One region of the Paenibacillus sp. MB22_1 genome, then DNA from elsewhere that is predicted to be linked to it. Evidence: riboswitches for the same ligand, from Rfam matches in the RefSeq annotation. Region 1 holds a riboswitch; each other region holds the start of a gene.
The links. A riboswitch is a leader RNA that binds a small molecule or an ion and turns the genes downstream of it on or off. The one in region 1 is predicted to bind cobalamin.
Positions count from the first base shown of each region.

Region 2: linked by a shared signal. The riboswitch ahead of ACL02P_RS11135 (ABC transporter substrate-binding protein) and the one ahead of ACL02P_RS20785 (anaerobic ribonucleoside triphosphate reductase) in region 1 are both predicted to bind cobalamin.
Region 3: linked by a shared signal. The riboswitch ahead of metE (5-methyltetrahydropteroyltriglutamate--homocysteine S-methyltransferase) and the one ahead of ACL02P_RS20785 (anaerobic ribonucleoside triphosphate reductase) in region 1 are both predicted to bind cobalamin.

Region 1 covers NZ_JBLADV010000002.1:1,956,109-1,960,282, reverse strand. Annotated here, with positions in the region: gene ACL02P_RS20805 (hypothetical protein) at 1-146, opposite strand, end outside; gene ACL02P_RS20800 (cupin domain-containing protein) at 304-906, shown strand; tRNA gene ACL02P_RS20795 (tRNA-Thr) at 1,109-1,181, opposite strand; gene ACL02P_RS20790 (MTH1187 family thiamine-binding protein) at 1,253-1,552, opposite strand; cobalamin riboswitch at 1,876-2,130, shown strand; gene ACL02P_RS20785 (anaerobic ribonucleoside triphosphate reductase) at 2,359-4,174, shown strand, end outside.
Region 2 covers NZ_JBLADV010000001.1:2,351,956-2,356,129, forward strand. Annotated here, with positions in the region: gene ACL02P_RS11130 (FecCD family ABC transporter permease) at 1-507, opposite strand, end outside; gene ACL02P_RS11135 (ABC transporter substrate-binding protein) at 504-1,514, opposite strand; cobalamin riboswitch at 1,760-1,944, opposite strand; gene ACL02P_RS11140 (methyl-accepting chemotaxis protein) at 2,052-3,632, opposite strand; gene ACL02P_RS11145 (response regulator) at 3,891-4,174, opposite strand, start outside.
Region 3 covers NZ_JBLADV010000001.1:1,577,214-1,581,387, reverse strand. Annotated here, with positions in the region: gene ACL02P_RS07360 (DUF2249 domain-containing protein) at 1-355, opposite strand, end outside; gene ACL02P_RS07355 (multicopper oxidase domain-containing protein) at 400-1,398, opposite strand; cobalamin riboswitch at 1,618-1,816, shown strand; gene metE (5-methyltetrahydropteroyltriglutamate--homocysteine S-methyltransferase) at 1,959-4,174, shown strand, end outside.

The DNA.
Region 1 (4,174 bases):
TTGGTCAGGGACGCCGGATCGGCCGGATCAAGGAATACGGAAACTGCTGCAATCTGCACGCCCCCTACAACCGGAATCGGAATGTTGACACCATTGGTCACCGGAGTCACAACAGTCGAGTTGTAATCCAAAAGCGTTTTTGCCATACCATCTTCTCCCCTTTACTAAGGTATGCTCTATTCTATGTAAGAGAGAAAGAAGATTCTTAGATGAATGCATCAGTAGAATTGACTCATTTTCATACAAGCACAGGAGCAAGGAATAGGCATATGATGGATAAAAAAACTGGAGGTTATGTCAAACATGAGTTATGTTCCCGGACCGTACCCCGGCTTGTCGTACGCCGCTCCGTATGATCCTTACATCTATCCTCAACCTTACTTCGTATACGGATATCCGCAGGCATTTCAACCCGCACTCTATCCCGACTATATCGAGCCCAGCCCGATCTATCCTGAATACGCACCGTCTCCTTCGCAAGACGACGCTTGGAACCGGCAGCCGCTTCAAGATTACGGGCAAAAGCCGTTTGTGATTAATATTAGCGATGCCGCCGAGCATAACCGGAACTTCCGGACCGCTCTCTGGACCGGCAAGCATTTCCAGGTCACTTTGATGAGCATTCCGGTCGGTGAGGATATCGGCTTGGAGATCCATCCGAACACGGACCAATTTGTACGCGTGGAAGAGGGTCGAGGCGTTGCGCAAATGGGCGATCGAGCGGATCACCTCACCTTCGTACGAAACATCCGTGAAGACGACGCGGTCTTCATCCCCGCCGGCACGTGGCACAACATCATCAACACCGGCAACGAGCCGCTGAAGGTGTATGTCATTTATGCCCCGCCGCACCATCCGTTTGGCACGGTGCATCGGACAAAAAGGGATGCGATGGAGCAAGAGTAAGCGCACCAAGGAACAGGGAGGTTTCAGCAAACCTCCCTATTTGCGGTCACAATTTAGTGCTAAGCGCATGGAGAAAACAAAGAAACGGAGAAGAACTAACAAGCGAAGAGCAAGAGGTCACTCGGAAGATGAACAAGGTCCTTCAACAATTCAAAAACGCCCCCCGAAAACCTCGGAGGGCGCGTTATGCTTGCATATCAGATGCTGGTGAAGGGACTCGAACCCCCGACCCACGCATTACGAATGCGTTGCTCTACCAGCTGAGCTACACCAGCAGGTTCGTTTTTAGCGAACAAAATTTATTATACCGAGTTTTAAAAATAATGCAAGCACCAATTTCAAGAAATTATAGTTTCTCGCGCACAGAGCGCAGCTTCTGTTCGGAGGAGCTGGCTTTGTCGCGGCGATCATCGATCTTGATCGAGGTTGATACGCGGCCGGCACCGGATTGGAACGGCGCTTCGTGAATCGCGCGAATCGCAGTAAACACATCATCTAACGATCCTTCAATAATCGTGCTCATGGAGGTGAGGGTAAAGGTAATGCCCTTCTGCTTCTCCAACACCCGATGCAACTCGGCCACATAAGCGCTGAGGCTGGTGCTCCCCGTCCCGATCGGAATAACGGTAACTTCGGCGATAGCCATAATCGGCTCCCTTCTTTCCTGGTAATGGTTTGAATCAAATCCCTGAGCTGGTTTTCGTCCTACAGGTATATTCTAACCAACTCTCCTCTCTAAGATCAACCGAACCCGTCTGCTAATATCCTTACCGTCCCCAAAACTCACACACTCTGTAAAACCCGATCTAGTCCTCCAGTCCCATTTATAAATGTTCACAATTTTCTTCTGTCCCCCACTCTCCGCATCGTTGCGCGGACCGGAGATTTTCACGTGATTTTCAGTCTGCTTTCAATGGGAAAATCCCATTTACAAACACAATATCTTGGGCTATCCTTAGATCAACGCAACAAAATATAGTGTGAACGGGTGATCCGGCGGACAAGCCGCCGGAGCTTAAAAGGGAAGTGCGGTGCAAGTCCGCTGCGGTCCCGCCACTGTAATCGGTAGCTTGGTACTAAAGACGAGGCGTTCGCCTACATCGTCTTGAAGACCCAGCCGTTCGACTGACGATATGCCACTACAGCTTAATGCTTGATGAGCTGCGGGAAGGCGTCAGCAACGTTCCGAAAGCCAGGAGACCTGCCCGTTTGAAAGACACCGACGGAAAACCTGCGAGGATCAGGGATGGTGTCCGCTTGCCGCCGAAATGTTGGGGCCTTGATTTGGTCTGTCCACTTTTTTGCAGTGCATTCGGGCATGTCTACCTCGTTGGTTGGACATGCTCTTTTATTTTGAACCAAAGCTCGGTTTACAGGGAGGAGAAGTGTGTTATGGCATGGGTAAGCCAGACGTATACCGGCCGGGACACCTTGCTGGATGAAGTGATTCGGATGGGCGAGGAAATCGTCCAGAGCCGCAATCTTGAGGTGCTGCGCGAGAACGCCAATTTAAATGGAGAGAGCTTCTCCGGCAAGATGAGCAAATTCGGCAGCGAGTATTCCAAATGGTATGCAAGCCATTTCGTACTGCCAACTCGCTTGGTACAGGCCATTCAGGATAACATCGTTTATGTTCACGACTTGGATCAGTACGCCCTCGGCACAACGAACTGTATTTTTATCCCGTTTGACAAACTGCTGCGCAAAGGCTTCAACACCGGCAACGGCAGCGTACGCCCGCCAACTTCCATCATGACGGCGATGGCGCTGGTAGCGATCATTTTCCAATCCCAGCAAAACTCCCAATTCGGCGGTGTGTCCGCGAACAAGCTGGACTTCGATCTCGCCCCGTACGTAGCCAAATCGTTCGCCAAGTACTTCCGCAAAGGGCTGGATTATTTTGAAGAAGGCGATGCGAACGCTGATTTGGGCGACATCACGATGAGCCGCAGTGACCTGCGGGATCAGTATCCCAAGGCTTTTAACTATGCGCTCAAGGAAACCAAAAGCGAGACGTTCCAGGCGGCCGAAAGCCTGATTCATAATCTGAATACGATGTCGAGCCGGGCCGGCGGGCAAATCCCGTTCACCAGCATCAATTACGGCACATGTACCTCACCGGAAGGACAACTGGTCATCGACTCCCTGCTCACGGCCACGATGCGCGGGCTGGGCCATGGGGAAACGCCGATTTTCCCGATTCAGATTTTTAAATGTAAACAAGGCGTCAACCAGAATCCGGGGGAACCTAACTACTCCCTATTTCTGAAAGCGGCGGAATGCTCGGCCAAACGGCTTTATCCCAACTTCGCCAACCTGGATGCTCCGCTGAATCTGATGTACTACGATCCAACGGATCCGGATACGGAATTTGCGACAATGGGCTGCCGCACCCGGGTGCTGGCTGACCGGTTCGGCCGCAATCGTCTGTCTGGCAAAGGCAACCTTTCCTTTAATACGCTGAACCTGGTCAAGCTAGGCTTGAAGTACGGCATCGCGTTGGGACACCGCAAAGAGCCCGACGAACGCGGCTTCTACCGCGAGCTGACTCACTATATGAATATCGCCCTGGAGGGATTGCTGCATCGCTTCTCGATTCAGGCCTCCCAAAAAGCGAAGGCTTCCGATTTCATGATGCGGGAAGGCGTCTGGGAAGGCGGTGAGCAGCTGGCGCCGGATGATCAGGTCGGCGAATTGCTGAAGCACGGCAGCTTGTCCATCGGGTTCATCGGGCTGGCCGAATGCATGAAGGCGATGTACGGGAAGCATCACGGCGAAGATGAAGCCGTGTATCAGAAAGCTTACGACCTGATCGCCTACATGCGCGACTATTGTGACGGCCAAAGCGAAATTCACAATCTCAATATCACGTTGTTTGCGACCCCGGCGGAGGGGCTGTCCGGCAAGTTCACCAAACGCGACCGTGCGGTCTACGGCCCGCTGCCCGGGATTTTGGACCGCGAGTATTACACGAATTCGTTCCATATCCCGGTCTACTACAACATCAGTGCGGCACGAAAAATCGAGCTGGAAGCCAAATTCCACGGGCTGTGCAACGCCGGAGCCATCTCTTATATCGAGCTTAACGGCAATGCCCGCAACAATCCGGAAGCATTCGTCAAAATCGTGCAATACGCCCTGCAGCAGCAGGTCAGCTATTTTAGCATCAACCATCCGATCGACCGCTGCTCGGCCTGCGGCTTTGAAGGGATCATTGGGGCAAGCTGCCCCTCCTGCGGCAGCCATGAGAGCGAAGTGCATATTCGCC
Region 2 (4,174 bases), on a different contig from region 1:
TTGCATCACGACGCCGGACAAAACCAGACTTTCAATCGGCAGCCGTCCGTTCTCTCTAGCCAGCCAGATCACGATCCATAACGTAACCGCCCCCGCCAGGAACGCAACCATCGGAAGCGTAAAGATCCCAAACAGGGAAAACTGCCATCCGAAAAAGATCAGCACCGCCGCACCGATTGCCGAACCTGACGATACGCCCAGTGTAAACGGATCCGCCAGCGGGTTGCGCAGCACCCCTTGGAAGCCGGCGCCCGCTACGGCGAGCGAAGCGCCGACCAGCATCCCAAGCAGCACGCGAGGCAACCGGACCTGGACGACGATTTGCTCGGCTGCCGTCGTCCAATCCGGCGTGATCAGGCGGTCTAACCCCGGGAGCCTGTGCAGCAAGATCGCCGCGATTTCTCCAGCAGGCACATAAACGGAGCCGATGCCGATGCAGAGCAGCAGCGTCACAACCAGGAGCAAGAGCCCGATGACTCCGTATCCGGCGAATTTGCCGCGCTTCATGGCTGGATCAAATCCGGGTGAACCGCCTTGGCCACTTCAATCAGCCCTTGCGTGACGCGAGGGCCCGTACGGCTCAGCAGGTTATCGTCCAGAGCGATAATGCGGTTCTCCTTCACGGCCGTAATTTGGTCCCAGCCTGAACGGCCTTTGATGATGTCCGCTAACGTCTTGTTATTTTCGTCAACAACGCTTTTCGCGTATAAAATGACGTCCGGGTTCGCTTGGATAATTTGTTCCTCATTGATCTCGGACCATCCCTTGACATCGGAAGCAACGTTGATGCCGCCAGCTAACGTGATCATCTCATCCATGAATTCGCCTTTGCCAACCGTCCATCCCGGAGAAAACTCGATGTAGACCTTCTTCTTCTGGTCTTCACTTAGCGAAGCTACCGCATCGGTTACCGTTTGGACCTCTTCCTTCATCTTGCCGACCACTTCAGCAGCTTCAGCCTGATGGTTGGTAATTTCGCCGATCGTCCGAATATGCTCCATTACTTCGTTGATCGTCTTCGGATTGGACTGGAACACTTTATATCCCATATCCGTCAAGTTTTTGACCGTTGCTTCATCGATCAGGCTCGCCGCAAGAATTAGGTCCGGCTGCGCCGCCACGATTGCCTCGACATTCACCTGGAACCCGCCCATCCGCGGTTTGTCCTTCACCGCTTCAGGATAATCATCCAGGTCGGATACGCCAGCGACTTGCTCGTCCAGTCCCAGTGCAAACAGCGTTTCCGTCTCCGAAGGCGCCAGCGAGACGATACGTTCCGGCGCGGCTTCAAACGTAAACTCTTTACCGGTAGAATCAGTGACGGTATAAGGGTAAGTCGTCTCTTGTGCCGCCGAATTGTCCGCCGCCGCGTTCGTTCCAGCGTTTTGCGTCGGTTGTGCAGCGTCCACTGTGTTCCCTGTCCCCGGGGTGACGGCGTTATTGTTACCGCAGGCCGCAAGCACCAGCAGCAACGCCAGCAGCCACAGGCTTCCTAGTCTTCTCCAGTTTTTCATCTCCAGATCTCCCCTTGCTTTATTTTTCAGTAAATAAAGAAACGCCTTGTGTTCCAGCGGTACGTTGTGCAGCCGGCGGCGAAGAAGTCCGGCTAACCCTCTACCGGCACAAAGAAAAAACCCCAATCCTAGCGGATGGGGTTACGTCTACAAAGTCATGCTGTGCGCACGCAAAGCGGAGAGACTCCACGATGGCAGCGCCAAGCCATGATGCTCTTGGCAGAACGTTATCCTTTCCTCGAAGGACCGTCTTGAATTCCCGTGGCAGGTCTCCTGACTTCCAGGTCTCGACGAAAACTCGCCTTCCCATCTCCCTTCGCGGGCGACAGTGGCATCATGAGCTCGTCCCTGTTTACAGTGGCGGGACCGTGCCGGATTTGCACCGGCTTCCCTTTTAACCCGAAGCGGTACGGCATGCTTCACCGTTGCTCCAGGACCTACGGGCACAAATTGTACGCTTGTCTTAAGGCTTTCTTCTCTATTGGATTATAGGGGAAAAGCGGAGGACTGACAATAACTAATCCGTTATTCCTTTGTTTAGCCCCGTTCTAAAGACAAATCGGCTCCCAGGACACCAATGACTTCACCTTCCCGGACAATCGGCACGGCCAGCGTCATGCAACGCCGCTTGGTGATCGCGGAGATATACACTTCGGAGACGACCGTCTCTCCGGCAATCGCCTGGCGGAACCAGTCCCGTCCTTTGGCGTTAAGCAAGCCGGCTTCCGGAATGGATACGATAAAAGAGCCGTCCTTGCGGTTCGACCAGGCCGCTTCTAGACCAGGCTCTGCGGCTAACAGCTGCTCCAGTGCAGCCCGGTGACTAGCCGGCTCCAGCATGCGGAAACACGGCTGTTCGGCTGCCTCCAGCAGCTTCCGGGCATAGGCTTGACCAAGGGCCACCGCGTCTTCGCCACCGGCAGCCGGATCCGCCCCGGAATGGACGGAGTTCAATGATACCATCAGTTCGCCCTGGGCCCGATCCAAGCCCACGACCACCGTCTGCAGCTTGGAAATATGCTCTCGCTCCGATTCCATCCGAGCCAGCGCTCCCTCCACATGGGTGATGCTCCGATTGAGAGCCTCATGCACCTCGCTTAGCATCGCCTCCATATTCCGCGTCAGCTCGGCTTGTTCCCGGCTTCGCTGTCCCGCCTCGGCAACCAGCCCGTTCACTTCTGCCACTTCATCCGCAATGAACCGGATGTCCTCCCCCATTCGCTTCATCAGCGAAATTCCTTCCAGGGCCGAGTCACGTCCCTCTATCAGCGTGGACTTCACACGCTCGACATCCGCCGAGATTTGCTGGAACAACGGGGCGGAGGAGTTGATCGCCCTGGTGCTTTGATCCGCCAACTGGCGCATGCGCACGGCGACGACATCGAAACCTTTCCCCTGCTCGCCCAAACGAGCCGCCTCGATCGACGCATTCAGCGCCAGCAACGCGACCTCTGCCGCGATCTCCTCCAAGCTCCGATACAATGCGCCCAGCTTCCGGGTGTTCCCCTCCAGATCCTCCATCGGCCCCACGATCGACTCTTGGGATTGCGCCAAAGAACGAATGGTGCCGTCTACGGTTTCGAGCGCTCCCGCCATACGCATGGCCTCGGCTCGAGTGTTTTCGCTGCGGGTAAGCAAATGCCCCGCTGCGTCATGGATTTGGGAGGCCGAGGCCGCCACCTCTTCCATTGCCGCCAGGCTCTCCTGCACCTGTTCCAGCGAACGTTCGCTGCTTTGCTTGAGCTTCAGATCCTCGGCCGCTGCAGTATCGGCTAATCGTTGCAGCTGCTCGAGGCTCTCGCTCACTTCGCCAACCGCCGCCTGCAGTCGATCCGCCGCCACTAGCGACTCATTGAATACTGCCGTCCAATCGGTTTCCTCCCGCTGGGATTCACCTGTCCCCGAAGGAGAACGCTTGCCCGCCAGCGCCCCGCCTCCCAGTGCTGCCCGCAGGCCGGTTCCAAAGAACAACGAAGACCCCAAGCTGAGCAAAGTAAATAGCACAAGGCAGGGGATATACCATGGCGTCTTTGCCCATAACGCACAAACAGCCAGGACCGCCGTGAAGCCGACACTAAGCCAAGCAGCGATTCTTCCCAACCTTTCGTTCCGATTCATACTCCCACCCCTGATATGTAAATTTTGCTAACATTATAGAATAGGACTAAAGGTATAGAAAGGAAAAATTTAGGCATTCCGAAGTTGGGTGCAAATAATCGACGGAATTCTGTAAATAAGAAAGAGGAATGTAACACAACACGTCACATTCCTCTTTGAACAACCCATACCATCCTATATCTTGGGTGCAATCTTGCGGCATCCTCTCTCGTCTATTCGTTCATTCTCCCATTGTACACCAGAACAGAACGCTCTTCCCTACTTACTCCGCTTGCCGCTGCTGGCCAGCAAGATGTTAATATTCTGCTGCTGCCGGTATTCATTCGGCGTGACTTGATACTTCTTGCGGAACATCTGCGCGAAATGGCGGATGTCCTGATACCCGAGGTATTCCGCAATCTCCGCGATCTTCAGCTTCGGGTTCAGCAGCAGCTGCTTCGCTTGCTCCAGACGGAGCGAGGTTACGTATTCCTTGTAGCCGAGTCCCACCTTCTGCTTAAACAGCTGGCTGAAATACGCCGGGTTCAGGAAGACGACGGAAG
Region 3 (4,174 bases), on a different contig from region 1:
TGATGATGTTAGGGCTGGCGGCAGATTCGCCGGATCCACCCGTTGATGCCGGAGCAATCTCTGCGGTTGCTTCAACTGGTACGGATTCGTTTTCCTCTTCGAGCCATGCCTTGTTTTTCTTATGGACAAATGTCGTGATCCAATGCTCTTTGTCTAGCATCACCGCTTTGCCGACGAGTCCCTTCATTTTCAGAAGCTTGAGCAAAGGGGTCGGCTTGAAGGGGGCGTGAAGCACGAAGAGATCGTCTTTTTCCAGCTTTTTGACAGTATCCATGATGAGCTGGAACGGCTCCAGTTTGTTCCGTAGTTGCTCTCGAACGTCCAGCTCTACAATTCTGGCGTCTTGTCGATTCATCCAACGTCACCTCGTTTATGAATTTGCGTGAAAATGGTATTTCATTAATGGCTCATCACCGGTTCTCCATGATCTGTCCCGTCCTGGCTTACGCGCAGGATCGCCGTAGCTCCGAGGTTAGCATCACCCAGCTGATGGGTCAAAATCAGATAATCGCCTTCTTCCATGACGGTAAACTCAACGACTGCGCCGCCGCCGGCCGGAAGCAACACCGTTTGCATGCCGTACAGCTGATTGCTTGGATTCCCGTCCAGATAGACGCGATCAAAGGTCGTCCCAACCACATGGAACGAAGAAACATGATTTGGTCCCGCATTGATGACGTACAGCCGAACCTTGTCGCCGACTTTGGCGAGCAAGGGGTGTTCTTTTAACGTAAAATCATCGCCGTTGAACACAACATACTCCGGATCACCTTGTTGAAAAGCATCCAAATCATTTGCCGCATACCACTCGCTTTGGACGATCGTATATTCTCGGTCGATATCCGAGTCCGTAGGGTATCCGTCCTTCGGTTCAACGATGATCATCCCATACATCCCATTGGCTACATGCAGCAGTACCGGACTTGCTCCGCAATGGTACATGAACACGCCTGGCGTGTTGGCGGGATAAGTAAACGTGCCGTGCTCGTTAGGCATCACTTCAACGAACTTCTCGCTTGGAGCGGCATGGACCGCATGGAAATCCATCGAATGCGGCATATCTGGATCTAGGTTTTTTAAGGTAAACTCCAGCTGATCGCCTTGCTTCACGCGCAACACCGGCCCGGGGGCGGTACCGTTAAATGTCCAGGCGGGATAAGTGACGCCTTCGGAAATCTCGATATCCGCTTGCTGCGCGGTCATTTCAATGCGGACGGTATGGCCTTCCCGTTGAATGATTGGCTCAACTGGCGGTGGATGGAGATGCTGTTCTTCCTCTTGCAGGACGGTATCACTGACCTGGGGTGTCTCCGATGGGAACGCAAACCATGCTGCGGCAATCATGACCAGACAGCACAAACTAAGCAATAGATGCTTCGGGATGTTCCGCGATTTCATCGGTCATTCCTCTTTCTATCTGAAATGGTTAAGCAATAACTCCTTGATGTACCTTCATCGTACGATGGGTCCGAAGACCGCATTGTGATAGGTATCACATGAAAGTTGTCGAAAATGTTGTCATTTGATTCCCATTCTCATTGCATAAATAAGTTAATTCCGATCTGTTTGATATTGTATTCGCGGGGCAGATGAAGTAAGATGGTAGGTATATTCCAACCGAATATAGCGGAAATAGGTGTTCCGGCCAAGATTGGCCGGAGCTTAAAAGGGAAGTCCGGTGCAATGCCGGCGCGGTCCCGCCACTGTAACGGAGGAGTCGGATGTGTGAGATGCCACTGGTGATGTAATCATTGGGAAGGTCACATCCGGCGATGATGCCGAAGCCAGGAGACCTGCCTATTTCGACAGCACTGCTGTACCTACGGGAGATAGGGAGGTGTTAAAGTTGCAAGCCATCGAACAACGGATCGAAGGTCCTCTTTAGCCATGCTATCGAGGACCTTTTTTGTGCTTTACGGATTGGCGCGTTTTGAACTTACCAATGGGAGGCAATGAATATGGGGAACTTTGTTAGCGGAAATCTGGGGTATCCCAGAATCGGAGGACAACGGGAATGGAAGAAGCAGATCGAGGCTTATTGGGCAGGAAAAATCACGGAGCCGGAGCTCCATGCTCGATTAAAAGAGATTCGCTTGAACAACCTGCGTCTGCAGCGGGATCGGGGACTTGATGTCATCCCGGTGGGCGATTTTACGTATTACGATCACGTCCTTGATACAGCGACGATGTTTGGCCTAGTACCGGAGCGCTTCGTATGGAACGGTGACCAAGTATCGCTTGATCTGTATTACGCCATCGCAAGAGGCGACGACCAAGCGACCGCCAGTGAGATGACCAAATGGTTTAATACGAACTACCATTATATCGTGCCTGAGCTTGGGAACCGAGATCCCAAGTTGACCGTCAATCGGCCGCTGGCGGCTTATCTGGAAGCGAAACAGGAGCTCGGGATCAACGGAAGGCCTGTACTGCTTGGGCTGTTTACTTTGCTGAAGCTGTCCAAGGGGGAAACGGCGGGGGAAGTCGAGACTTGGACCCGCAAGCTGCTGCCGCTATACGTACAGGTGCTGCGCGAGCTGAAGGCGGCGGGCGCAGATTGGGTGCAAATCGACGAACCGGCTATCGTTGTCTCTTTAAGTGAGGAGGACGTACACCGGCTTCGCTTGATCTACCAGGCGATCGCGCAGGAGGTTCCGGGACTGCGGCTGATGCTGCAAACCTACTTTGATGCGGTTGAACGATACGAAGATCTGATTGAACTGCCGGTGCACGGCTTGGGGTTGGATTTCGTACACGGCCGGGACGGTAACCTGGAAGCGCTCCGGCGTTACGGCTTTCCCGCTGGCAAGACGATAGGAGCGGGACTGATTGACGGGCGGAACATTTGGCGTACGGATTTAGATGAGGCGCTTAGCCTGGTGAAGACGATTTCGCTCCAGTCCGGAGCGCCGGATGTGATCGTGCAGCCTTCCTGCAGCTTGCTGCATGTCCCGGTATCTGCTGCAGGGGAGGAGCGGCTTAATCCGGTATTGCGCGATGCGTTGGCCTTTGCCGAGCAGAAGCTGGAGGAGTTGGTGAGCTTAAGCAGGGCGGCAAATGGGGAAGAACCAGAGCCGGTGCAGTTCGCCGAGAATCGTCGCGCCTTGGCTGTACTTGCCGCAGATCCGGCCCGCAGCCTTGCTTCGGTGCGGGAAGAAGCAGCGCAGACTGCAGCGGCTCCGGCCGAGCGCGCCAGCGCATTCGCCGAACGGCGGCGTAAGCAGCAGGCGAAGTGGCAGCTGCCGTTCCTGCCTACAACCACGATCGGCAGTTTCCCGCAAACCGCCGAGGTTCGGGCCGCCCGGCAGAAATGGCGTAAAGGTGAGTGGAGCCCAGAGAAGTACGAGGCGTTCATTCTAGCGGAAATCCGCAAATGGGTTGAGCTCCAGGAGGAGATCGGGCTCGACGTATTGGTGCACGGTGAATTCGAGCGCACCGATATGGTGGAATTTTTCGGAGAGAAGCTTCCGGGATTTGCGTTTACGCAAGGAGGCTGGGTACAGTCCTACGGCACGCGCTGCGTAAAACCGCCGATCATTTATGGAGACGTCGAATTTGCGGGGCCAATGACCGTTAAGGAAACGGCCTATGCCCAGAGCTTGACGAACAAACCGGTGAAAGGGATGTTAACGGGACCGATCACCATCCTAAACTGGTCCTTTGTTCGCAGCGACCTGTCCCGGGAGCAGGTGGCTTATCAAATTGCTCTGGCTCTGCGAAGGGAAGTCGAGGCGTTGGAGGAAGCGGGGATCGAGATGATCCAAGTGGACGAGCCTGCGCTGCGCGAAGGGCTGCCGCTCAAGCAGAAGGACTGGGCGAACTATTTGAAGTGGGCGGTGAAGGCGTTCCGCGTGACGACCTCATCGGTCCGGGATACGACGCAGATTCATACGCATATGTGCTACTGCGAATTTGACGATATCTTGGAGGAGATCCGTGCGCTGGATGCCGATGTGATCTCGATCGAAACGTCGCGCAGCCACGGCGAGCTGATCCAGAGTTTTGAGAAGCATACGTATCCGCTTGGAATTGGGCTGGGGGTTTACGACATTCATAGCCCGCGCGTCCCGTCTGCGGAGGAGATGGCACGGTTGATCGAGCGGGCGCTCCAAGTTTTGGACCCGGAACTTTTCTGGGTGAACCCTGATTGCGGCTTGAAAACGAGAGGACAACA